DNA from 2 places in the Streptomyces sp. NPDC019443 genome. Region 1 is predicted to be linked to the other one. Evidence: riboswitches for the same ligand, from Rfam matches in the RefSeq annotation. Region 1 holds a riboswitch; the other holds the start of a gene.

Region 1 (6,586 bases):
TCGTAGCGGACAGTCGCGATGAATTCGCCGCCGACCGTGACCGCGAGACCCACCCGGTCCACGTAGTCGTGGTGGGTGAAGCGGTGGACGTCCTTGGCGGAGAGCCGTGGATAGGGCGCGAAGAAGCGGTAGTACTTCGACTCGTCCGAGACCTGTTCGTAGAAGCTGACCAGTCGCTCGGCGTCCTCGGTGGTGATGGGCCTGATGCGTGCGGTGCCGCCGTCGCGCAGCACCACGTCTGCTTCCCAGTGATCGGGGTAGGCGTGGTCCGGCTCGGTCTGCATGCCGAAAGCGTAAGGCTCACCCACCAGTAGCGGCGGCCGTTGGCCGCGGGCAGTCTGGGGAGATCCGATCGGCGGCCGCCCCCGGCCCAAGGCCGGTACGAGCACGCCGCAACGCATGAGAGACTGGTCTAGACAACCGCTAAGACTTGAAGGGCAACACCATGGCTGAGCGCCGCGTCAATGTCGGCTGGGCCGAGGGCCTTCACGCCCGCCCCGCTTCCATCTTCGTCCGTGCCGCCACGGCCGCCGGCGTCCCGGTGACGATCGCCAAGGCTGACGGCAACCCGGTCAATGCCGCCTCCATGCTCGCGGTGCTCGGCCTGGGCGCTCAGGGCGGCGAGGAGATCGTGCTCGCTTCCGAGGCGGACGGCGCCGACGCCGCCCTGGACCGTCTGGCCAAGCTGGTTGCCGAGGGGCTCGAAGAGCTTCCCGAGACCGTCTGAACCTGCCAGTCGAATTGCTCAACGACGGAGCCGCGGCATCCCGAATTCGGGAGACCGCGGCTCCGCTTTTTGCGGTCCGGGCACCATGAATTCGGGCAGCATAAAATCCGCCCCACGAATATCTTCTCTTTGTATACGGTGCGGCTGTTAATTACGGGCGCTCGCGGTGTTTACGGCATGTTGCGAAGTCCTCACCCGCTCGGGACCGCGCAGCCGGTGCGCGGCCGTGGCCCGCTCGGCATGCAGGGCGGTCAGCGCCCGCGCCCGTTCCACATCGCCGCGCGCCACGGCGTCCACGATCGCGCCGTGCTCGGCCCAGGACTCGATGGGCTTGGCGGGCTGGTCGACGGCGTACATCCAGGTGATCTTGTGCCGCAGCTGGGTGAGCAGGGCGGTCAGACCGGGGCTGCCGGAGGCCTGGGCGAGCGTCTCGTGGAACCAGCCGCCCAGCGAGCGCAGATCCTCGCCCTGGCCACGGCGGGCCCGCTCCTGCCCCAGCCTGACCAGACCACGCAGGACTTTGAGGTGCGCTTCCGTACGGCGCTTGGCGGCCCGGGCAGCGCCCAGCGGCTCCAGCAGCATCCGGACCTCCAGCAGGTCGGCCGCCTCCTGCTCGGTGGGCTCGGCGACGCAGGCGCCGGCGTGCCGGCGAGTGGTGACGAAACCCTCGGACTCCAGCGTGCGCAGGGCCTCGCGCACGGGGACCCGGGAGACGCCGTAGCGGCGCGCCAGCTGCTCCTCGGTGAGCCGGCTGCCGCGCTCGAATACACCGGAGACGATGTCGTCGCGGATCGCCGTGCATACCGAGTGCGCGGGAATGCGCATGACCGAACCTCCGCTTTAATCCGCGCGAAACGCAGCCGATTGACGCCTGTTCGGTGACTCTATTGCAGTGGGCCGGATTTTCCGATGGCACCTGGAAATTCATGGATATCTTTTGGCCAGAGGACCGAACACCGAAGGCCCCGGCGGCGGCCGGGGCCTTCGTCCACTCGGGTGTCGCTCAGACGCCGACGCCGTGCGCGCGCAGGTACGCGACCGGGTTGATGTCGGAGCCGTACTCCGGGCTGGTGCGGGCTTCGAAGTGGAGGTGTGGCCCGGTGGTGTTGCCGGTCGCGCCTGAGAGGCCGATCCGCTGGCCAGGGGTGACGCTCTGACCCACTGAGACGCTGATCGACGAGAGATGGCCGTATTGCGTGTACGAGCCGTCGTTCATCTTGATCACGACGTTGTTGCCGTACGCGCCGCCCCAGCCGGCCTCGACGACGGTGCCGGAGCCGACCGCGTGCACGGTGGTGCCGGACGCCGCATGGAAGTCGATGCCTGTGTGGCTGCCGGAGGACCAGACGGCGCCGCCGGTCTTGTAGCCGGTGGAGACGTACGAGCCGGAGATCGGCGAGACGAAGGAGTTGAGGCGCTTGCGCTCGGCCTCACGGGCGGCGCGCTCCTTGGCCTCGCGGGCAGCCTTGGCGCGGGCCTCGGCCTTGCGCTTGGCCTCAGCCTCGGCCTTCGCCTTGGCGGCGGCCTCTGCGGCCTCCTGCTTCTGGGCGGCGGCCTGGTCGGCGATCTGGTCGGCGAGCGAGTCGGCGGCCACGATCTGGGTCAGGCCGGTGTCCTCGACCGCGGTGGCACCGGGCTCGGCGGCGAGCGCCGGGGAAGCGAGGGTTCCGATGACGCCGGTGGTGGCAAGGGCCGCGACGCCCGCCATGCTCGCGCTCTTGCGCGTCAGACGGCTCGGGGCACGGTGCTTCCCGGTGGCACGGGTGAACGCCATGTAGTGGCTGATCCTTTCCTTCCTTCTCGCCTACCGGGTTAGCTGACGGGTTCGGAGCAGGAAGGTCTCCTACGGGCCCCTCCGCACGGTGCGAAGGCGTCCGATTCACCCCAGGGACTGATTGGGTCCCCGGCTCCCCAGGCTCGCGCCTGACGGGGACTCGGCGATGACTGTCCGATGCCGCGGGTGCGGCGGGCAACTGGCGGACAGCCGGACCGACGCTAGGCGGGGCATCTTTCATTCACCAAACAGACAGGCCCTTTTGTAGTGCATGCCACAGGGCAGACAGGCAGCCTCTCCAACAAACCGGGCATAAGACAGAACCCCGGCGTCGCTTTGGAGGCCGGGGTTCCGCTTGTCTGTTTTAAGTTGTTTGCCAGGTATGACGGATCGTCTTGCGGTCAATCAGCCCGTGACAACGGTCACTTCACCGATGCCCAGTGCCCTGACCGGCTCCTCGATCTGCGAGGCGTCGCCGACGAGCACCGTGACAAGCCGGTCCACCGGGAAGGCGTTGACGGCCGCGGCCGTCGCCTCCACGGTGCCGGTCTCGGCCAGCCGTACATACAACTGCGCCTGGTAGTCGTCCGGGAGGGACTGCTCGACCTGATCGGCGAGCGTGCCCGCGACGGACGCCGCCGTCTCGAACTTCAGCGGGGCGACGCCCACCAGGTTCTGCACGGCGACATCCCGCTCGGCGTCGGTGAGCCCCTCGGCCGCGAGCGTGCGCAGCACCTTCCAGAGGTCCTCCAGCGCCGGTCCGGTGTTGGGGGTGTCCACCGAGCCGCTGACGGCGAGCATCGCGGCGCCCGAACCGTCGGGGGCGGACCGCAGGACCTGGCCGAAGGCCCGCACGCCGTAGGTGTAGCCCTTTTCCTCGCGCAGTACGCGGTCCAGGCGGGAGGTGAGGGTGCCGCCCAGGCAGTACGCGCCGAGCACCTGCGCGGGCCAGACGCGGTCGTGGCGGTCCGCCCCGATGCGGCCGATCAGCAGCTGCGTCTGCACGGCGCCCGGCCGGTCCACGACGACCACGCGGCCCGTGTCGTCGGCCGTGATCGGCGGTACGGGACGGGGCGTGGCGCTGTCGCCCTTCCAGGTGCCGAGGGTGTCGGCCAGCACGGCGTCCAGGTCGACCCCGGTGAGGTCGCCGACGATCACCGCGGTGGCCGTGGCGGGCCGCACATGCGCCTCATAGAAGCCCCGCACGGCCGCGGAGTCGATCCGGGCCACCGTCTCCTCCGTGCCCTGACGGGGGCGCGACATGCGCAGGGAGGCCGGAAAGAGCTGCTTGGAAAGCTCCTTGGCGGCACGGCGGCCCGGATTGGCCGTCTCGTGCGGGATCTCGTCGAGACGGTTGCGTACGAGCCGCTCCACCTCGCTGTCGGCGAAGGCGGGTGCGCGCAGCGCGTCGGCGAGCAGGCCGAGCGCCTTGGGCAGCCGGGAGACCGGGACCTCCAGGGAGACGCGGACGCCGGGGTGGTCGGCGTGCGAGTCGAGTGTCGCTCCGCAGCGCTCCAGCTCGGCCGCGAAATCCTCCGCGGAGTGCTTGTCGGTGCCCTCCGACAGGGCGCGCGCCATGATCGTGGCGACGCCGTCGAGGCCCTCCGGCTCGGCGTCCAGCGGCGCGTCGAGGCAGATCTCGACAGCCACCACCTGCTGGCCGGGACGGTGGCAGCGCAGCACCGTGAGCCCGTTGTCCAGCGTGCCGCGCTCGGGGGCGGGGAACGCCCAGGGCCGGGCCTCTCCGGCGGCCGGCTGCGGGTGGAACTGCATGGTCACGGCAGCGTCGCTCACTGGTCGGTCCCCTCGTGCTCGTCGGTCTCGTCGCTGTCGTCGCCCTCGCCGTCGTCGGCCGAGATGGGCTCGTAGACCAGCACTGCCCTGTTGTCGGGGCGCAGCCTGGCCTTGGCGACCGCCTGCACCTCCTCGGCGGTGACGTCCAGCACCCGCTGCACGGCGGTCAGCGCGAGCTGCGGGTCACCGAACAGCACTGCGTACCGGCACAGTTCGTCGGCGCGGCCCGCGACTGTACCGAGCCGGTCCAGCCACTCGCGCTCCAACTGGGCCTGCGCGCGCTCCATCTCCTCGGGCGTGGGGCCCTCCGCGGCGAACCGCGCGAGCTCCTCGTCGACCGCGGCCTCGATCTGCGGGACCTCCACGCCGCCGGACGTCTTCACGTCCATCCAGCCGAGCGAGGGCGCGCCGACCAGCCGCAGCAGACCGAAGCCGGCCGCTACAGCCGTCTGGTCACGGCGCACCAGACGGTTGTGCAGCCGGGACGACTCGCCGCCGCCGAGGACGGTCAGCGCCAGATCGGCGGCGTCGCACTCGCGCGTGCCGTCGTGCGGCAGCCGGTAGGCGGCCATCAGCGCACGGGCCGGGACCTCCTCGACAACCTCCTCGCGCAGCTGCTCACCGATGATCTCCGGCAGCGATCCGTCACGGGGTGGCTGCTTTCCGTCATGGGCCGGGATGGAGCCGAAGTACTTCTCGATCCAGGCGAGCGTCTGCTCCGGGTCGATGTCGCCGACGACCGACAGCACGGCGTTGTTCGGCGCGTAGTACGTACGGAAGAAGGTGCGGGCGTCCTCGAGGGTCGCCGCGTCCAGGTCGGCCATCGAGCCGATCGGCGTGTGGTGGAACGGGTGGCCTTCGGGGTAGGCGAGGGCGGTCATCTTCTCGAAAGCCGTGCCGTACGGAACGTTGTCGTACCGCTGGCGGCGCTCGTTCTTGACGACGTCGCGCTGGTTCTCCATCGACTCGTCGTCGAGCGCGGCGAGCAGCGAGCCCATCCGGTCGGCTTCCAGCCAGAGCGCCAGTTCCAGCTGGTGTGTGGGCATCGTCTCGAAGTAGTTGGTGCGCTCGAAGCTGGTGGTGCCGTTCAGCGAGCCACCGGCGCCCTGGACCAGCTCGAAGTGGCCGTTCCCCTTCACCTGGCCCGAGCCCTGGAACATCAGGTGCTCGAAGAGGTGGGCGAGGCCGGTAAGGCCCTTGACCTCGTGGCGTGAGCCGACGTCGTACCAGAGGCAGACAGCGGCGACCGGGGTCAGGTGGTCCTCGGAGAGCACCACGCGCAGGCCGTTGGCCAGCCGGTGCTCAGTCGCTGTCAGGCCGCCGGAACCGGCCTGCGCTGTGGCCGTGTGACCCATGGGCATGTACGTCCCTTCGATCGCGATATGGAGAAGTCCTGCCACTGTATGCAAGCGCGCTGACACCTGGCGAAGTTCCCGGGTCGCGGTCGGCGTTGTCAGTGGGACGGTCCACAATGGTCGGCGTCAGTTCCAGACCTGGTACGCGAAGGAGCAGCAGCCGCGATGGCCCGCCGCAGCACGAAGACCCCGCCGCCGGACGATTTCGAGGAGAGGATCCTCGACATCGACGTGGTGGACGAAATGCAGGGCTCCTTCCTCGAGTACGCGTACTCGGTGATCTACTCCCGGGCCCTGCCGGACGCACGTGACGGCATGAAGCCGGTGCACCGCCGGATCGTGTACCAGATGAACGAGATGGGCCTGCGCCCCGACCGGGGGTATGTGAAGTGCGCCCGTGTCGTCGGCGAGGTCATGGGTAAGTTGCACCCGCACGGCGACGCGTCGATCTACGACGCCCTGGTGCGGATGGCCCAGCCGTTCTCGATGCGCCTGCCGCTGGTCGACGGGCACGGCAACTTCGGCTCGCTCGGCAATGACGACCCGCCGGCCGCCATGCGGTACACCGAGTGCCGGATGGCCGACGCGACGTCACTGATGACCGAGTCGATCGACGAGGACACCGTCGACTTCCAGTCGAACTACGACGGCCAGGAGCGCGAGCCCGTCGCTCTCCCCGCCGCCTACCCGAATCTGCTGGTCAACGGCGCGTCCGGGATCGCGGTCGGCATGGCGACGAACATGCCGCCGCACAATCTGGGCGAGGTCATCGCCGCCGCCCGCCATCTGATCAAGCACCCGGGCGCGGACCTCGAGACGCTGATGCGCTTCGTCCCCGGGCCCGACCTGCCGACCGGCGGCCGGATCGTGGGCCTGACCGGCATCAAGGATGCGTACGAAACGGGGCGCGGTACCTTCAAGATCCGCGCGACGGTC
Region 2 (5,581 bases), on a different contig from region 1:
ACGAGGAGGCCCGGGCGGCCGTACGCCCGCAGCGCCGCGCCGATGTCGAGTCGGCCCTGGCCCGGATCCGCGACGCCCGCATCCCCGTCCTCAACATCGATCTCATCTACGGCATAGATGGCCAGACCGAGCGCACCTGGCGACGGTCACTGGACGCCGCGCTCGCCTGGCAGCCCGAGGAGCTGTATCTCTACCCCCTGTATGTGCGGCCGCTGACCGGTCTGGGCCGTGCCGGCGAGGCCGGCGATCAGGCTTGGGACGCCCAGCGGCTGCTCCTGTACCGCGAGGGCCGCGACCATCTCCTCTCGCACGGCTACGAGCAGGTGTCGATGCGGATGTTCCGCCGCACGGACGCTCCGCCGCAGGGCGCGGACGACTACGCCTGCCAGACCGACGGCATGATCGGTCTCGGCTGCGGCGCCCGCTCCTACACCTCGACCCTCCATTACTCCTTCGACTACGCCGTCGACATGCGCGAGATACGCGGAATCATCGACACCTACACGGCGACCGAGGACTTCAGCCGCGCCGAAGTGGGACGCGAGGTCGACGAGGACGAGGCGCGCCGCCGCCATCTCCTCCAGTCGCTCCTCCAGGCCGAGGGCATGGAAGTGGCCGGATACCGTAAGCGGTTCGGCCGCCACCCTGCCGAGGACTTCCGGTGCGAGCTCGACCGCTTCGCCGACCTCGGCTGGCTCGACGAGAGCGCTGCGCCCGACCGGCTGATGCTGACCGCCGAGGGTCTGGCCTACTCCGACGCCGTGGGCCCGGAGCTCTTCTCCCCCGCCGTGCGCGCCGACATGGCCGCCTACGAACTCAAGTGAGGCTGAGCTGTGGACCTGACGATCCTCTACCGGGGCCCGCTCGCCTCCTGCGACTACGCCTGCCCGTACTGCCCCTTCGCCAAGCGGCACGACAGCTCCGAGCAACTGCGTGCCGACCGCTCCGCGCTCGAACGCTTCGCCGTTTGGGCGTCCGAGCAGACGGACGACCAGCTGTCGATTCTGTTCACGCCGTGGGGCGAGGGTCTGGTCCGCTCCTGGTACCGCCGCACCCTCACCGAGCTTTCCTGGCTGCCGCACATCCGTCGGGTCGCCATCCAGACGAACCTCAGCTGCCGCACCGGCTGGGTCGCGGACGCCGATCTCGACACCCTCGCACTCTGGTGCACGTACCACCCGGGCCAGACTCCGTACGACCGCTTCCTCGGCAAGTGCCGTGACCTGTCCGGGCGCGGGGTCCGGTTCAGTGTTGGCGTCGTCGGCTTCCCCGAGCATTTGGCCCAGGCCCGCCGCCTGCGCGCCGATCTGCCCTCGCCCGTCTACCTCTGGGTGAACGCGGCCGAGGGACGCGGCTACACCGACGCCGAGGCCGCGGAGTGGACGGACCTCGACCCGTTCTTCCCGTACAGCCGCGATCCGCACCGCTCGGCAGGACTCCCCTGCCGGACGGGCGAGTCGGTGATCTCGGTGGACGGCGACGGCACGGTGCGGCGCTGCCACTTCGTCCGGGACGAGCTGGGCAATCTCTACGACGGCTCCTACCGGCGGGCGCTGCGCCCGCGCGGCTGTCCGTCGGCCGTCTGCGACTGCCATATCGGCTATGTCCATCTGGAGGCGCTGCCGCTGTACGACGTGTTCGCGGGCGGTGTCCTGGAGCGGATCCCGGCCGTGCCCGCCGCTACTCAGCCGTCGTACGGAGCGGGAAGGCCCATCCCCGTCAGTCTCGCCGCACCGCGGCGCGCAGCCGGTGCATAGCGGCCGCGCCGCGGTCGGGGTCGCGGGTGCCGAGCACCCCACCCCGCCGCGGTCACAGGGGCAGCAGGTTCGGGCGCTTGGCCTCGACATGGTCGCCGGAACTCTCGCCGCGCAGCCGTCGGCCGATCCACGGCACCAGGTGCTCGCGCGCCCAGTGGATGTCGTCACGGCGCACTTCGAACGGGCCGCGCGGCGGCTGGGGCGGCCACGGCTGGTCGGGGTCGGCGGGCACATCGAGTCCGAGTACCTGGGCGGCGCGCAGCGCGACCCGGGTGTGTCCCTCGGGCGACAGATGCAGCCGGTCGGTGTCCCAGGCCCGCCTGTCCTGGACTGACTTGAGCGACCAGAGGTCGAGGACGGGGCAGTCGTAGCGGTCGGCGATGGCCCTTACATGCGCGGTGTACGTGGCGATCCTGCCGCGCAGATGGCGCAGCACCGGCACCCCGCGGGTGTCGAATCCGGTGGTCACCATGACCGTGCCGACCGCGCTCGTGAGGTCGGCGACGGCGCGCTCGAAGCGCTCGGCCACGTCGTCGGGGTCGGTGCCGGGCCGGATGATGTCGTTGCCGCCGGCGCAGAACGTCACCAGATCCGGGGCGAGTTCCTTCGCCCTCGGCACCTGCTCCTCGACGATCTGGTCGAGGAGACGCCCGCGTACGGCGAGGTTGGCGTACCTGAAGGTGTGCTCCGGCGTCCGGTCGTCGAGCAGGACCGCGAACCGGTCCGCCCAGCCGACGTACATCCCGTTCGGACCCGGGTCTCCGACGCCTTCGGTGAAGCTGTCACCGATAGCCGCGTACGACCCGAATGCACCCTTTTTCCCTGTTCTCGAATCGTCTGCCACGAGACCATATCTTTCCCTTACGGATGTGACCTACGCGACCGTAAGGAAGGGTTGACGAGGGGTGATCTTTGCCACCGGTCAAGTTTCGTCCAACCCGGAATACGCCGACTCCCCCGCGCCGCCGGACGGGGGGAGTCGACAACGGTGTGCTGTCTGCGCCTCAGATGGAGACGCCGTACTGGCGCAGGTACGCCAGCGGGTCGACGTCCGAGCCGTAGCTCGGGCCGGTGCGGATCTCGAAGTGCAGGTGCGGGCCGCTGGAGTTGCCGGTGGAGCCCGAGAGGCCGATCTGCTGGCCGCCGCTCACGCTCTGGCCGGCGGAGACGGCGAGCGAGGAGAGGTGGGCGTACTGCGAGTAGTTGCCGTCGCTGTGCTGGATGACGACCTCGTTGCCGTACGCGCCGCCCCAGCCGGCGGAGACGACGGTGCCCGCGCCGACGGCCTTGACGGTGGTGCCGGAGGAGGCCGCGAAGTCGACACCGGTGTGGTAGCCGCTGGACCACATGGCGCCGGTCATGCGGTAGGAGGTGGTGACGGTCGCGCCGTCGACGGGGGCGGTGAAGCCGGAGCTGCTGGTCTGCGAGGCGCTCGCGGAGTCACCGGAGGAGGACTGTGCGGAGGAGTCCGAGCCGGAGTCGGACGCGGCCTTGGACTTCGACGCAGCCTTCGAATCGGCCTTCGAATCGGCCTTGGAATCGGCCTTGGACTCGGATCGGTCCTGGCTCTCCTGGCGCGGCTGCGCCTTCTCCGGAGCCTTCGCCTTCGACTTCGCGCCGAGGGTCAGCTTGAGGCCCGGGTGGATCAGCGACGGGTTGTCGCCGACCTGCTCACGGTTGTCCTCGTACAGCTTCTTCCAGCCGCCGCGTACATCGTGCTCCTTGGCGATCTTGGCCAGGTAGTCACCGGAGACGACGGAGTACGTAGTGGGGACGGCGGCCGGCTTGACTGCCGCCGGGGCCGCGGCGGCGGTCACTGCCGTAGCGGGCGCCACGGCGGGAGCGGTCTTGCCCACCGCGTGGGCGCCGGTGGCACCCATCAGCGGAAGCGCGATGGCGGCGCCACCCGTGCCGGCGGCGACGAAGCCGCGCGTGATCGGGCTGGTCTTGGGACGGCGGTGCTTACCCTTTGCGGGCATGGCGCATTCCTCTCCGGCGCCTACGAGGTGAGCTGTCGGGTTCGGGCTGGAGATGCCCGGCCGCGCAATGCGCGACTAAACCCCGAGCCGTCCGGAACTCCGGAATGGCGAACTACCTGGGTCCCCCGCTCCTGCCACACGTGGGTGGATTTTTCGAATTCCGGTCGGCGGCAGGATTAGGCGGTCCGTCCGGATTGACGGGAACGTAAGCGAGGGGGACGGGCGGGTACAAGCCATCACTTTCCCGGGCCAATGATCCGTGCGATATCGCACCAGAATTCCGGTTACCCTCCGTAAAAGGTGGATCTCGACCGGATCTCAACTGCCCTTCGGGCAACGGAGTTCGGCTCCGCCGGACCACCACGCACCGTCACGGATATGATCCTGCTCACGGACTCGACCCCATCCCCCCTGTAGATGGGGCACGTCATGCCGAACCGGCCAATTCGGACAGAAGCGTCATTTAATGACTATCGACCGATCGCCCACACTTACCTACCAATCCCTGTCAACGTCACAGGAATTCCACCGGGTTCCGCCGCCTCCCCTGACGACCATTTCCCATTCTTGACCGCAAAATAGGACAAAGTGCCGTAGGCGTCGGGGTTGGTCGCAGCGGGGCACCGAGGCCGGCCGAGTCCGGGTCGGAGCCGGAGCCGGGTCAGCGGCGGCGCAGCCGGATCACGGTGGCGTCCATGTCTCCCCTGAGCCCGGTCTGCAATCCGTGGTGCAGGAGTACGGCCCCCCGGTGTACGGCGCCGGTGTCCAGGCACTCGTAGGCGGCTGCCGGGTCGAGGCCGCGCAGCCTGAGCCGGGGCGGCTGCTCGCCGTAGTGCTGCGCCTGCAGCCAGGCGAGGACAACGCTCTCGTCGCCGCGTACGTACTGCACGGCGCTCAGCCCGCCCTCCGGCGCCCGCAGCCGGTGCAGCTCGCCGTGCTGCACCAACGGCCTGATCTTCTTGTACAGGTCCACCCAGCCGCGTGCCTCTGCGAGCTCCTCGTCGGTCCACTCGGTGAGGTCGCCGCCGACCCCGAGAACACCGGCCATCGCGCTGACGAAGCGGAAGCGGAGCGTGCTGAACCGGCCGTTGAGCTGGACATTGGGGCTGTCGGTGACCCAGGCCGCCATGACCCGCGCCGGGTGCAGCTGGGTGAAGCCCTGCTGGATGGCGAGCCGGTCCAGCGGATCAGTGTTGTCGGAGGTCCACACCTGGTCGGTACGGGAGAGGATGCCGAGGTCGATCCGGCCGCCGCCGCCCGAGCAGGACTCGAAAGCGACGGACGGATGCGCGGCCCGCAACCGGTCGAGGAGTGCGTACAGCGCGTGCACATGCTCGACCCACAGCTTCTGCGGGTACTCCTCGCCGGGCCATCCGACGTCCGTGAAGCAGCGGTTGAAGTCCCACTTCACATAGTCGATGGGCGCACTGCTGAGCAGCGTGTCCAACTGCTCCCAGAGATAGTCCTGTACGTCCTCGCGCGCGAGGTTCAGCACGAGCTGGTTGCGGAATTCGGTTCTGGCGCGGCCCGGGTGGTGCTGCACCCAGTCGGGGTGCGCGCGGTAGAGGTCGCTGTCGGCGTTGACCATCTCCGGCTCGACCCAGATGCCGAACTGCATCCCCAGCGCGTGCACTTCGTCCGCGAGCGGCCCCAAGCCCTTCGGGAAGCGCTCGGCGTTGGGCGTCCAGTCGCCGAGCCCGGCGCGATCGCTGGTGCGTTGCCCGAACCACGCGTCGTCCACCACGAACAGCTCGACGCCCATCGCCCCGGCCCGCCGCGCGAGCGCCCGCTGCTGCTCCTCGGAGATGTCGAAACCGGTGGCTTCCCAGGAGTTGTAGAGGACGG

Evidence for each region. Region 1 has a riboswitch for cyclic di-AMP ahead of ACH492_RS29965 (M23 family metallopeptidase). Riboswitches for the same ligand answer to the same signal wherever they lie in the genome.
Region 2: it holds a riboswitch for cyclic di-AMP, as region 1 does, so the genes downstream of both, ACH492_RS04060 (peptidoglycan DD-metalloendopeptidase family protein) here and ACH492_RS29965 (M23 family metallopeptidase) in region 1, are expected to answer to the same signal.

Annotation. Positions count from the first base shown of each region.
Region 1 is NZ_JBIRYJ010000012.1:117,938-124,523, reverse strand. Features, by position in the region: gene ACH492_RS29980 (GNAT family N-acetyltransferase) at 1-284, opposite strand, end outside; gene ACH492_RS29975 (HPr family phosphocarrier protein) at 446-727, shown strand; gene ACH492_RS29970 (GntR family transcriptional regulator) at 875-1,552, opposite strand; gene ACH492_RS29965 (M23 family metallopeptidase) at 1,731-2,501, opposite strand; cyclic di-AMP (ydaO/yuaA leader) riboswitch at 2,514-2,677, opposite strand; gene ACH492_RS29960 (M16 family metallopeptidase) at 2,907-4,274, opposite strand; gene ACH492_RS29955 (M16 family metallopeptidase) at 4,292-5,656, opposite strand; gene ACH492_RS29950 (DNA topoisomerase (ATP-hydrolyzing) subunit A) at 5,816-6,586, shown strand, end outside.
Region 2 is NZ_JBIRYJ010000001.1:898,765-904,345, reverse strand. Features, by position in the region: gene ACH492_RS04075 (STM4012 family radical SAM protein) at 1-824, shown strand, start outside; gene ACH492_RS04070 (STM4011 family radical SAM protein) at 834-1,757, shown strand; gene ACH492_RS04065 (SGNH/GDSL hydrolase family protein) at 1,810-2,601, opposite strand; gene ACH492_RS04060 (peptidoglycan DD-metalloendopeptidase family protein) at 2,762-3,736, opposite strand; cyclic di-AMP (ydaO/yuaA leader) riboswitch at 3,741-3,893, opposite strand; gene ACH492_RS04055 (alpha-galactosidase) at 4,398-5,581, opposite strand, start outside.